One region of the Marinobacter sp. PE14 genome, then DNA from elsewhere that is predicted to be linked to it. Evidence: predicted binding sites of a transcription regulator. Region 1 holds the regulator's gene; each other region holds the start of a gene.
The links. Region 1 encodes sigma-54, which starts transcription at its own class of promoters, with help from an activator protein. Its sites were predicted from a motif close to ANTGGCATNNANNTTGCTNT; they were not measured.
Positions count from the first base shown of each region.

Region 2: the regulator sigma-54 is predicted to act here: its motif matches at 1,356-1,375, upstream of glnK (P-II family nitrogen regulator).
Region 3: the regulator sigma-54 is predicted to act here: its motif matches at 1,180-1,199, upstream of flgA (flagellar basal body P-ring formation chaperone FlgA).
Region 4: the regulator sigma-54 is predicted to act here: its motif matches at 1,893-1,912, upstream of ACWJ62_RS12650 (CmpA/NrtA family ABC transporter substrate-binding protein).

Region 1 is NZ_JBQXNY010000001.1:739,787-742,977, forward strand. Features, by position in the region: gene ptsN (PTS IIA-like nitrogen regulatory protein PtsN) at 1-145, opposite strand, end outside; gene hpf (ribosome hibernation promoting factor) at 232-540, opposite strand; gene ACWJ62_RS03565 (RNA polymerase factor sigma-54) at 641-2,167, opposite strand; gene lptB (LPS export ABC transporter ATP-binding protein) at 2,319-3,044, opposite strand; gene lptA (lipopolysaccharide transport periplasmic protein LptA) at 3,022-3,191, opposite strand, start outside.
Region 2 is NZ_JBQXNY010000006.1:126,579-129,769, reverse strand. Features, by position in the region: gene ACWJ62_RS17885 (YifB family Mg chelatase-like AAA ATPase) at 1-785, opposite strand, end outside; gene ACWJ62_RS17880 (accessory factor UbiK family protein) at 849-1,103, opposite strand; gene glnK (P-II family nitrogen regulator) at 1,485-1,823, shown strand; gene ACWJ62_RS17870 (ammonium transporter) at 1,897-3,180, shown strand.
Region 3 is NZ_JBQXNY010000004.1:328,619-331,809, reverse strand. Features, by position in the region: gene ACWJ62_RS15075 (CheR family methyltransferase) at 1-184, opposite strand, end outside; gene ACWJ62_RS15070 (chemotaxis protein CheV) at 222-1,151, opposite strand; gene flgA (flagellar basal body P-ring formation chaperone FlgA) at 1,340-2,041, shown strand; gene flgM (flagellar biosynthesis anti-sigma factor FlgM) at 2,217-2,543, shown strand; gene ACWJ62_RS15055 (flagella synthesis protein FlgN) at 2,551-3,021, shown strand; gene ACWJ62_RS15050 (pilus assembly protein PilB) at 3,060-3,191, opposite strand, start outside.
Region 4 is NZ_JBQXNY010000003.1:414,355-417,545, reverse strand. Features, by position in the region: gene ntrB (nitrate ABC transporter permease) at 1-344, opposite strand, end outside; gene ACWJ62_RS12650 (CmpA/NrtA family ABC transporter substrate-binding protein) at 347-1,768, opposite strand; gene ACWJ62_RS12645 (sigma 54-interacting transcriptional regulator) at 2,081-3,191, shown strand, end outside.

The DNA.
Region 1 (3,191 bases):
GCTGGGTCTCGCTGAGCGTGTTGTCCTGATGGTTTATTTGCTCGGCAATAAACTCCAGGGCCCGTTTCTTACTGGACGCAGCTACCCTGCAGAGGGTGAGCTCCGGAGCAAGAATGTTGTCTATGGTCAGGGATGTGTCGCTCATAGATCGACTGCATTTCCGTTAAAAAAAGGCTGCGACACGTTACTCGTGTCGCAGCTCGATTAGATGAAGTACATGAAAACAGCCCGTTAGCGAGAGCCGTTTCCGTGCATCCGTTCGACATTCTTTTCCTTGTGCTTGAGGATCTGACGGTCCAGCTTGTCGATAAGGGCATCAATGGCTGCGTACATATCCTCGTTTTCTGCCTTTGCGTGAATCTCACCACCGACCACGTGCAATGTGGCTTCCGCAATCTGGCGCACCTTTTCCACTTCCAGGGTCACCTGGCAGTTGCTGATGTGGTCAAAGTGACGCTCGAGCTTCTCGAACTTCTCTGAAACGTAATCCTTCAGTGCGGGAGTCAGTTCTACGTGATGGCCTGAAATATTGAGTTGCATAGGCGTCTCCTGTCGTCATCATGCCGGCTCCCGGGAGCCGGTCTGGGTGCTGGCGCATTGTGCGCCGGCGAATACGGTGTTGCGTCCCGTCCCGGGGTATTCAGACCAGCCGCTTGCGTTCGTTGGACGGCGGAATGTGCATGGCCTCCCGATACTTGGCAACGGTGCGTCGCGCAACCTTGATACCCTGTTCCCCTAGCATGGCTGCAATTTTACTGTCGCTCAACGGCTTTTTGGGTGTTTCGGCGGCAATCAATTTCTTGATCATCGCGCGGATGGCCGTGGAGGAGCATTCTCCGCCCTCATCAGTGCTTACATGGCTGGAGAAGAAATACTTCAGTTCGAAAATACCCCGGGGGGTATGCATGTATTTCTGGGTGGTTACCCGTGAAATCGTTGATTCATGCATTTCCACCGCCTGGGCAATGTCCGAGAGAATCAACGGCTTCATTGCTTCCTCGCCGTAGTCCAGGAACCCCTGCTGGTGCTCGACAATACGGGTCGCCACTTTCAGCAGGGTCTCATTGCGGCTCTGCAGGCTTTTGATAAACCACTTGGCCTCCTGTAACTGATCGCGGAGGTAGGTGTTGTCTGCACTGCTGTCTGCACGCCGTATAAGTGAAGCATAGCTGGCATTCACCCGGATGCGCGGTGCAATTTCCGGATTTAGCTCAACACGCCAGCGGCCATTGTGCTTGCGAACGATGACATCAGGAATCACGTAGTCGGGCTCGGCGCGATCAATCACGTCGCCCGGGCGCGGATTGAGGCCGGTAATCAACGCAAGGACTTCCCTGAGCTGATCTTCTTTCAGGCGGCTGCGACGCAACAACTGGGCGTAGTCACGGTTGCCCAGCAGGTTGATGTAGTGGGTGATCACCAGGCGTGCCTGGGCGAGCCAGGGTGTGTCCGGCGGCAGCTGGTTAAGCTGGATCAGCAGGCATTCCTGCAAATCCCGGGCAAACACGCCGGGGGGGTCGAAGTGCTGAAGGCGATGCAGGACGGCTTCCACTTCATCCAGTTCAAGGGGGTCTTCCTCGTTCTCATCCAGCAGTCCGGCGTGGATTTCTTCCAGCGGGCTGGTGAGATAGCCCCGCTCGTCCACAGCGTCCATCAGGGCGTGGGCAATGGCCTGGTCCCGCTCACTCAGGGGAGTCAGGTTGAGCTGCCATTCCAGGTGATCCTGAAGCGTCTCGGTGGGTGAGTTGCGGGTCTCGAAATCGTGATCGTTCTCGTCGTCATTGCGGGCTGCCGGAGCGGGCGCGGACTGGTAAATGTCGTCCCAGGCGGTGTCGACCGGCAGGTCGTCCGGAATGTTATCCGGGATATCGTTTTCCGACGACCAGTCGGGGCCGTTTTCTGATTCGTCCCAGTCGCTGGACGGTTCCGGCGTGGTCTCCGCAGCAGACTCGGCAGCGTTGGCCTCGCGCTCGTCACTCTCGGTGGCCGTGTCGGTCTGATCGTCGTCCTCGGATGTCTCCAGCATGGGGTTGGATTCCAGTGCCTGCTGGATTTCCTGTTGGAGGTCGAGGGTAGAGAGCTGGAGAAGCCGGATCGCCTGTTGCAGCTGGGGTGTCATGGTCAGGCTTTGACCCAGCTTTAACTGTAAGGAGGCTTTCATAACCATGGTTCAGGATCCGTCACTCATCAGCGCTTTGTGTCATAGGTCTTGAAAAAATCTTTATATGCCGGTTACTTGCCGCGGTTTTTATTTACCCTAGCAAGTTCTTTGCCGAGTTTACTTGCTACAGATCATCAAAACAATGAGCCATTCACTGTCACAGCCTGAATTCGTCCCCGAGGTAAACTTCCTTGACCTGTTGATTGGCCAGAATCGCATCGGCATTGCCAGAGGCGATGATGTGCCCGCCAGAAACAATGTACGCGTTCTCACAGATATCGAGAGTCTCGCGCACGTTGTGGTCGGTGATCAGCACGCCAATCCCCTTGTCCCGCAGATGCCGGATGATGTGCTTGATGTCGCTGACGGATATAGGGTCAACGCCGGCGAAGGGCTCATCCAGCAGGATGAAAGCCGGCTCCATGGCCAAGGCCCGAGCAATTTCCACCCGTCGCCGTTCACCACCGGACAGGGACATTCCAACGCTGTCCCGGATATGGGTGATGTGGAATTCCTCCAGCAGCTCCTCGAGCTTTTTCTGCCGGTCTGCCTTGCTCAGGCCCTGCCGCGTCTCAAGGATCGCCATGATGTTGTCGCGCACAGACAGTTTGCGGAACACCGAGGCTTCCTGTGGCAGATAGCCGATGCCCTGGCGGGCCCGGCCGTGCATCGGCAGCGGCGTAATATCCCGGCTGTCGATGGTTATCCGGCCGTGATCTGCGGGTACTAGCCCTACGATCATGTAGAAGCAGGTGGTTTTCCCTGCGCCGTTGGGGCCTAGCAGTCCGACAATCTCTCCGCTTCGAATTTCCAGGGAAACGTCGATAACCACTTTTTTCTGTTTGTAACTCTTTGCCAGGTTACTGGCTCTCAGAACTGCCATCGGTTTCCTGTTTGTCAGTGCGTCTGTCGGCGCTGCGCGGCTGGATCACCATTTCTACCCGGCCACTGCCATCGCCCGTGTCGGCGCCGCCCTCTGCGGTCACAACACGTCCAGCGGTATCATAGTGAATCACGTCGCCGCGGAACA
Region 2 (3,191 bases), on a different contig from region 1:
CCGGCCCGAACCGGGAGCCCGGCCACCGAATGCACGCTGGCCACTTCCATGGCCGCAGTATCATCCAGCCCCGGCAGGATTCCGGGCAAGCGACTGGCAAGCATGCTCTTGCCGGTTCCCGGGGGACCGAAGAACAGAAGATTGTGCCCTCCCGCTGCCGCCACTTCCAACGTGCGGCGCGGGACCTGCTGGCCGCGGACATCCGACAGATCGGGCACCTCACGGTTGCCGTCCGGCGCTTCGTCCAGGGGAGACCTGGGCACCGGCACCAGACGGGCACGGCCACTCAGATGCTCGCACACGGCCAGCAGGTGGCCGGCGGCCAGAAGATCACCCCGGCTTGCCAGCGCCGCTTCCTCGGAGTTGGCGTGCGGAACCAGCAAGGCCCGACCATCCTCCCGTGCGGCTAATACAGCCGGCAGAACACCTTTCAGGGGGCGCAGTGCACCATCAAGGGACAATTCGCCGAGGAATTCGCAATCGGAAAGGCTGTCGACCGGGATCTGGCCAGACGCCGCCAGAATGCCCAGAGCGATGGGCAGATCGAACCGGCCACCCTCTTTTGGCAGATCAGCGGGAGCAAGATTGATGGTAATTCTTCGGGCGGGAAACTCGAAACCGGCGTTGAGAAGCGCGCTTCGGACGCGTTCTTTGCTCTCCCTTACACCGGTTTCCGGCAAGCCCACGATCGAGAGCGCGGGCAAGCCGCCGGAGAGATGGACTTCAACGGTAACGGCAGGCGCTGACACGCCAATGGCGGCGCGGGAATGAACAATAGCAAGCATGACAACCATCCATGGTAATAACCGGATATGTTTGCCCGGCATCCTGCCGGGCGTGTCCGGGATTTATTGTTTCTGCAGGGAATTTTCCAGTTCGGCCACCCGCTTCTCGAGCGCGTCCACCTTTTCACGGGTCTTCAGCAGGACCGCCTGCTGGGCGTCAAACTCCTCCCGGGTCACCAACTCCAGGCGAGACAGAACGGCCATCACGGTGGCCCGGGCCTGGGTTTCAAAATCTTCCCGTGCAGCGCGGGCCATGTCGGGAACAAACTGGCCAAACTGGCCCTGCAGCTGAGAAAAAATATCCTGTGGACCTTTCACACGTCACCTCACAAATTCCTGAAATATCCGGCTTCGACTAAAAGACAGGGCCGGTTGCCGGTTAGCGGGAGTGTATCACACCGCAGCCCCTGCCATACTGTAGGTGGTCGACCCTATAATAAGTGGCGAAGGGCCAGGGAGCCCGCTCCAAATTGGCTCACTGGCCGGCTACCCGCTCTATTTTGGTGCACAAGTTTGCGCCATTCTGGTACGCGGATATCGTAGTCTATTGTTTTTTAAACATTTTTTTGCGTTGGCATACACGATGCTAAAGCTCTCGTACGCAATCCGCACAATTGGTGTGCGAGGTGGCAGCATCCCGAGCTCAACAACCGGCCGACGGGCCCTCACTGTTGAGACGGCTTTACCAAGGAGAAAGCAATGAAACTTGTGACAGCGATCATCAAGCCTTTCAAATTGGATGATGTCCGTGAGGCACTATCCGAGATTGGCGTACAAGGCGTAACCGTCACTGAAGTCAAAGGCTTCGGTCGGCAAAAAGGCCACACAGAACTCTACCGTGGCGCGGAATACGTGGTGGATTTCCTGCCCAAGGTGAAGGTGGAAGTTGCTATCGGCGACAACCTTCTGGACCAGGTTATCGAGTCCATCACCAAGGCGGCTAACACCGGCAAGATCGGTGACGGCAAGATTTTCGTGACTGAACTGGCTCAAGCCATCCGGATCCGGACTGGCGAAACCGGCGAAGAAGCGGTCTGAACCAGCTCTGATTTTTCGAACAGCCAACGCAAAAAAATTTATAACCTGAAAAGCCTCGTGCGGAGGGCTTCATATGGAAAGCAATCTTAATCACATTTTTGAACTCCAGTATGCGCTGGATACCTTTTACTTCCTGATTTGCGGTGCTCTGGTCATGTGGATGGCCGCTGGCTTTGCCATGCTGGAAGCCGGCCTGGTGCGTGCCAAGAACACCACCGAAATCCTGACCAAGAACGTGGCCCTGTTTGCGGTCGCCTGTACCATGTACCTGATTGTCGGCTACGACATCATGTACGACGGCGGTATCTTCCTGAGCGGTGTAACAACTGTTGCCGAGATGGACGACGCAGCGATTGCAGGCGTTATTGCAGCCTCCACTGAAGCCGGCTTCGGCGACATGGGCGAATACAGCGGCGCTTCTGACTTCTTCTTCCAGGTTGTCTTCGTTGCAACCGCCATGTCCATCGTTTCCGGTGCTGTGGCTGAGCGTATGAAGCTCTGGGCCTTCCTGGGTTTCGCCGTTGTTATGTGTGGTTTCATCTACCCGATGCAGGGTTCCTGGACCTGGAACGGCGACGCGGTATTCGGCATGTACGAGCTGAGCTACAGCGACTACGCCGGTTCCGGTATCGTTCACATGGCCGGTGCAGCAGCAGCTCTGGCAGGTGTGATCCTGCTTGGTGCCCGTAAAGGTAAATACGGCGCCAAAGGTGAAATCCGCGCGTTCCCGGGCGCCAACCTGCCCCTGGCAACTCTTGGTACCTTCATCCTGTGGATGGGCTGGTTCGGCTTCAACGGTGGCTCAACCCTGAAACTGGGTGGCATCGGTGTCGCCAACGAAGTGGCCAACGTGTTCCTGAACACCAACGCGGCTGCAGCCGGTGGTCTGATCGCTGCCCTGATCGTGGCACGCCTGATGTTCGGCAAGGCCGACCTGACCATGGCCCTGAACGGCGCTCTGGCTGGCCTGGTTGCGATCACTGCAGAACCGGCGGATCCCTCTCCCCTGCTGGCCACCATCATCGGCGCCATCGGTGGCACCCTGGTTGTGTTCTCCATCGTAACCATGGACAAGCTGCGCATTGACGACCCGGTCGGTGCCATCTCTGTGCACGGTGTGGTCGGTATCTGGGGTATCTTTGCGGTCCTCCTGTCCGACGCAGACGCTACCTTCATGGGCCAGCTGGTCGGCATGCTCACCATCTTCATCTGGGTATTCGTCACCAGTCTGATCGTCTGGGGCATCCTGAAAGCCGTCATGGGTATCAGGGTCACAGAAGAAGAAGAGTACGAAGGTGTGGATCTGTCCGAGTGTGGTATGGAAGCCTATCCGGAGTTCGTCAGCGGCAAGCAATAAACGCTGACACT
Region 3 (3,191 bases), on a different contig from region 1:
CCCGCCCGGGGCGTTTGAGGCGCTCGAGCAGTTCACCCAGGGTATTCAGGCTGTTCTCTTCGAGAATCCTGCGCAACCGGCTTTTTACCAGGTACTGTTTATTATCGCCCAGTAAAATCCCACAGGCATTCTGCAGGAACGATTTGAAGGCTTCATATTCCTGTGGCGTTATTTCCGCTTTCATTGGGTCTCTGTTCTGATTGAATCTTTGAGCGGCTCCATCAACCCTGGTCGATGATTTCCATCACGCGCTCTGCCAGTTCGTCCGGACTGAACTTTGCCATAAAGTCGTCGGCCCCGACCTTCTTCACCATGGCCTGGTTGAACACACCGCTGAGTGAGGTGTGAAGCATAACAAACATATCCGAAAGCGCAGGGTCCTCTTTCACCTTGGTAACGAGGGTGTAGCCATCCATTTCAGGCATCTCCACGTCTGAGATGATCAGAGAGAAATGATCTTTGGCCCGGGAACCGTCCCCAGTGATTTCCTTCAAATATTCAATTGCCTGCTTGCCGTCGTTTTTCAGCACCACTTCCATGCCAATTGCGGTGAGACACCGCTGTATCTGGCGCCGGGCCACGGACGAATCATCCACCACCAACACGGGCAGATGCCCGGGCACCCGCTCCGCGCTCTTGCTCAGAACGGCTTCGGTCACGTCCTCCCCAAGTGGAGAAACTTCAGAAAGAATCTTCTCTACGTCAATGATTTCAATAAGCTTATCATCTATTTTCGTGACAGCGGTAAGATAGACATCCTTGCCGGCGCCTTTGGGTGGGGGCAGGATTTCTTCCCAGTTCATGTTCATGATCCGTTCAACGCCGCTCACCAGGAAACCCTGCGTTTTGCGATTGTATTCAGTGATGATAACGAAACTGGTGGAGAGCTCTTCCTGGGGGATACCGGGCAGACCAATCGCCATGCTCAGATCAATAATGGGGATGGTCTCACCCCGGCTATGAGCGACGCCTCGAACGACCGGCCGGCTGTTCGGCAAGGAGAACAGCTTCGGACATTGCAGAACCTCTTTCACCTTGAACACGTTGATCCCGTAGATCTGACGCCCTCTGAGACGGAAAAGAAGCAGCTCAAGGCGGTTCTTTCCGACCATCTGAGTGCGCTGGTTAACACTGTCCAAAACCCCTGCCATTTTGATTCTCCTGGCTTGCCGGAATTACAACGGCATATATCTTGCTGTTCACTGAATAATAGCCTGATCGACGGAAACCCGTCATATCAGGGGCGGGTCAGCCCATTTAACGGCCACTTTTACCGAATCCTTAGCCTGATTCGGGCTTTTCTGCCCTGTTGTTGACAGCATAGGACAAACTGATACGTATGCGCATCACCAATTTCGCCCTACTACTGCTAATGTCTGGCCTGAGCACGCCGCTCCTCGCGGGAACGACGGCCGAACAGATTCAGAGAGCGACCCTGGCGTTTCTGGACAGCTTCGCGACTGAACAGGCCGAACATGGCTATACCGTTTCCTTCGAACCCGGTTCCATCGACAGCCGCCTTGCCCTCGCCGAGTGCGAAAAGCCTTTGAGTGTAGAGTTCAGCGGTGACCCATGGAAAAGCACCAGCCCGTCGATGCTCGTATCCTGCGAAGGAGCCCGCCCATGGCGAATGTTTGTCACCGCTTCAGTCTCTATCCATGGGCCAGCCCTGGTGGCAGCCAGGCCACTCACGCGTGGAGAGCGAATAACCGAAGGGCTACTCTCAAAGCAGTCCGTTGAAATCAATTCATCCAGGCGTGGCGTGATTACGGATTCGAAACAGGCGATTGGCATGGAAGTGCGGCGCGCAGTGAACGCGGGCTCGCTCGTTACACCAGACATGCTTTCGGCCCCGAATGCGGTCGAACGCGGCGATCATGTTATCATCACGGCCAAAACCGGCGGATTTTCAGTACGTTCCCGGGGCAAGGCCCTGGCTAGCGCCAGCGTTGGCGAACAGGTTCTGGTTGAGAATCTGCGCTCATCCCGCACGATCAGAGCCAACGTTGTCGCACCGGGCCACGTGGAAATTCCGATGTGAGCCGAGTGCGGCAGAGGCTTGCCGGAGCGGCAAGTGGATGCCGCAAAACCGGTCGTAAAAGCAGATGAAAAAAAGTGCTAAAACTACTAAAGGTTTTCGCGGCGCCGCCGTTAAGAAGACATAAACTCGAGTAAGCGCCACACTCTCGTGGCGCGACAGGCAAGCAGGTACAGATATGTCAGTTGACTTAAATGGAATTGGCCCCGGCCAGGTCAACACCCAGAGAACTACGGCCGACAAAAGCTCCGGCACACAGAATACCCAGCCGGCATCCAACGAACAGGCAAAGACACAGGCCCAGGGGGCCCGTGGTGAGAACGTCAGCCTGAGCAATCAGGCCAAGAATCTGAAGCAGCTCGAACAAAAGCTGGGCGATTATCCGGAAATGGATGACGACCGCATCGAGCAGATCCGTTCCGCCCTCGAAAATGGCACGTACAAGATTGACGCCGAGAAGCTGGCCCAGAAAATGCTTGAGATGGATGAAAGCATTTTCGGGTGAGTAGACCATGGCCGCAATTGATGATTTGAAGACTCTTCTTTCCCAGGATATCAGCCAGCTTGAAACACTGGCTGACGTTCTCGGCAAAGAAAAGACCTGCCTTGCGAATTCCGACCTCCGCCAGCTGGACGCCCTGACCAGAGAGAAGAACGATCTCCTCGGTGCCGTTCGCGAACGCGCCAAACAGAAAATCCGGACACTTGTACAGATGGGGTATCGCCCCGAAAGTGGCGAGCCTTCCCGCTTTATCCGCAGCGCCGGATTCTCGGATCTCTTCGAGCTCTGGCAGGAAGCGGACCAGAAGCTTCGAGCCTGTCAAACGCTGAACCAGACCAATGGTCGTGTTATCAGCCACTTGCAAAAGCGTTTGTCGAGACTCACCGATATTTTCCGGGGCGCCACCGGCCAGCAAAAGCTGTACGGCGCCCAGGGTCAGCAGACCACGGTATCAAGCAGCACGGTGCTCGCCAGCGCCTGAGCCTGGATACATGGCTCTGTCGAGCCATGCTTTCCGCTTTATCGGGTGTAGATGGTCATCTGGGAGTCTGGATGAAACCGGATGTCGTGAATGCTCACGTTGCCCATTGAAGCTCCCTGGCTTCCCGTAACCCGGATATTGTCCATCCGGATTTCCTCGATGCGCTCAGG
Region 4 (3,191 bases), on a different contig from region 1:
ATCAGCGGCGACATGCCGATCAGGAACCCGACGGGCAGCGCAATGGCCATGGCCGCCAGATAGCCGGTCAATACCCGGTACACCGAATAGGCCAGCTGGATGCCGATACCCTTGTCGTTGGCGCCGGCGTCATAGAACGGATCGGACAACTCCGCCCAGGCCAGCTTGATCACCGCCGAGGGTGGCGGCACTCGGGATTCCTGCTCTACACCACCCATCAGCATTTCGTATTCGGTCAGTCCTGTCTGGGCCTCCGGGGGCTGGGTTGCCATTTCCCAGAGCCCCAGGGCCAGAATCAGGAACGACACCGACAGCAGTGCTGCTCGGACGTTCAGGGAAGCCATGGTTACACCCTCCCGATGTCGAAGCTGCGTGCGTACTCTTCAGCACGGTCAGAATCGAACGTCTTGCCCATGATGGTGTGAGTCTTGTAGGTCTTGTCCGGGGCGGTATAACCCAGTTCTTCCATGATCTTGCCAGTCTCGCTCGCCAGGTAGACCTGCTCGGCAATGCCCTTGTAGTCCACATCACCCTCGATATAACCCCAGCGCTTCATCTGGGTGAGGATCCACACGCCCATGGAGTGCCACGGGAACGGGTCGAAATCGATACGGTCCGGTACATCTTTCACCTCGCCTAGGCCATCGGCGTAGTAGCCGGTCAGCACCTGCTGAATCACCGGTACCGGCTGGTTCAGATAGTTCTTCGGCGCGATGGCCTCAGAGATTTCCTTACGGTTATCCGGATTGTTCGAGTACTGCGTCGCGTCGATGATGGCGCGCAACAGGGCGCCGTAGGTGTTCGGGTTCTGGGTGGCAAACTGCTTGCTGCAGGCAAAGGCGCAGCAAGGGTGACCTTCCCAGATGTCTTTGGTCAGCATGTGGATGAAGCCGACCTTCTCCCACACGGCACGCTGGTTGAACGGGTCCGGAGACAGGTAGCCATCGAGGTTACCGGCACGCAGGTTGGCAACCATCTCGGGTGGCGGAACCACACGGATCTGCACGTCCTTGTCCGGGTCGATACCGTTCTCGGCCAGGTAGTAGCGCAACAGGAAGTTGTGCATGGAGTATTCGAACGGCACGCCAAACTTGAAGCCTTTCCACTGTTTAGGGTCGCGCTTGTCCTTGTGGTCTACGTGCAGCACGATGGCCTGGCCGTTGATGTTCTCAACCGCCGGCATGATGAACGGCTCCGGTGTGGAGCCCGCGCCCATGGTCATGGCCAGAGGCATGGGGGTGAGCATGTGTGAGGCGTCGTATTCGCCGGCCAGGGACTTGTCCCGGGCCACCGCCCAACCTGCGGTCTTGGTGACAGTGACATCCAGGCCATAACGCTCATAAAAACCCATGGGATGGGCCATGATGATAGGCGTGGCGCAGGTAATCGGCACGAAACCAACGTTCAGTTTGGTCTTCTCAAGCTTGCCCAGCGACTCCTTCACTGCGGCCTTGGCCTTCTCCATCGGAAACACACTGCCCAGAACGGCAGCCGCGGTGCCCGCGCCCATCATTTTCATGAAGGCCCGCCGGCCGTGCTCGTTGTGACCAAACACAGAGCGCACCACCGCGCCTTCGATGGCGCGATCCATCATCGCTTCGGAATCCAGAGGCTCGTCAGCGACTGCCTGCTGGCCGGCGGAGGGCTTGAGATCGAGGGAAATGGACGGGGTACTGTCGCCGGGTTTGCACTCGGGGCAGCCACAGGTCTTGGCATGAATCAGGGACTTGTCACCGTCAAACGGATTTCCAAGGCTTTTCGTGGTCATGGCGCACTCTCCTGGGTTTGGGGCCTAAGTAACGGGTTATTTCTGCACTCTCACGGTGCAGCAAAGGTGCGGCTCGGGCCCGAGGATGGAAACGGTCGGGTCGGCTCCGCGTTCTGAGATAGGTATCGCAGGGTTTGTGCCAAGTCCGGTTATTTTTTTAACTGCCTGTTTTTATTTAAATAAAATTCAAACGCCTGCAAACAAAACAACTACGAACTTTCGTAATTAACGAATTCTCGTAGTCTTTACTGCGATTTTTCGTAGTTGGCACAGGGTTTGTTATGTTTTCCCGGACTGACCCAGGACATCGCCATGATTACCGAAGCCATCAATACCCCGGACGTTACCGGAAACTGGATCGACCACCTTCCAGAAGCTGCACTGTTGGTAGACGCAGGCAGGGATCTGATTCTGTCCGCCAACAGTGCCATGGGCCGAATGATCGGCACCGACCGGCAATCCCTCGTCGGCACGCCCTGCACCCATCTGTTCACAGACCAGCGGCCCCAACTGATTGCCTTCACCGAGGAAACCCTGTTTCGCAGCCACGGCTGGAGCCGCGACTTCTTTCTCCAGCACCGGGACGGCCACACGGTGGAACTGGAGATCTCCTCATCCAGGGTTGGCGAGGCGGAAACCCAGAACGTGCTGCTGTTATTGAGGGACCGACGCCAGCTGCGAACCCTTCGGGAACGCCACGATGCCAACCACTACCATCGGGGCGGCCTGCTTGAATGGCGGCGGGTCGAAGAGCTGTTCAAGGACATGGAGCGGGAGAACCAGCTGATTCTTCATGCTGTCGGGGAAGGCATCTACGGGGTGGATGCCGAGGGGCGCGGCACCTTCGCAAACCCCGCCGCCGAGCGGATGCTGGGATGGCGAATTGACGAGCTTATGGGGCGGGTGCTGCACCGCGTGGTCCACCACTCCCATGCAGATGGCAGCCTGTATCCACTCAAGGATTGCCCGATATACGCCGCCTTCCGCGATGCCAGCGTAAAGCGCGTGGGCGAAGACTGGTTCTGGCGCAAGGACGGCAGCGGCTTTCCCGTGGAATACACCAGCACACCGATTCTGGATAACGGACATCCCGTGGGTGCCGTTGTCGTGTTCCGGGATATTTCGGCACGCCAGGAAGCCCAGAAAGAATTGCAGGAAGCGCTGGAGGAGGTGGAAACCCTCAAACACCGGCTGGAAATGGAGAATGCCTACCTGCAGGAGGAGCTCAGCGCCGAGTATCATTTTCACGAGATCTTCGGCCAGAGCGAGGCGATCAAAGCGATCGTGCGGCGTATCGGCATGGTGGCGCCCACGGATGCCAACGTACTGATCACCGGTGAATCCGGGACAGGCAAGGAGCTGATTGCCCGCGCCATCCATCAGTCCAGCAGCCGGCGCGACCGGCCCCTGATTCGGGTGAACT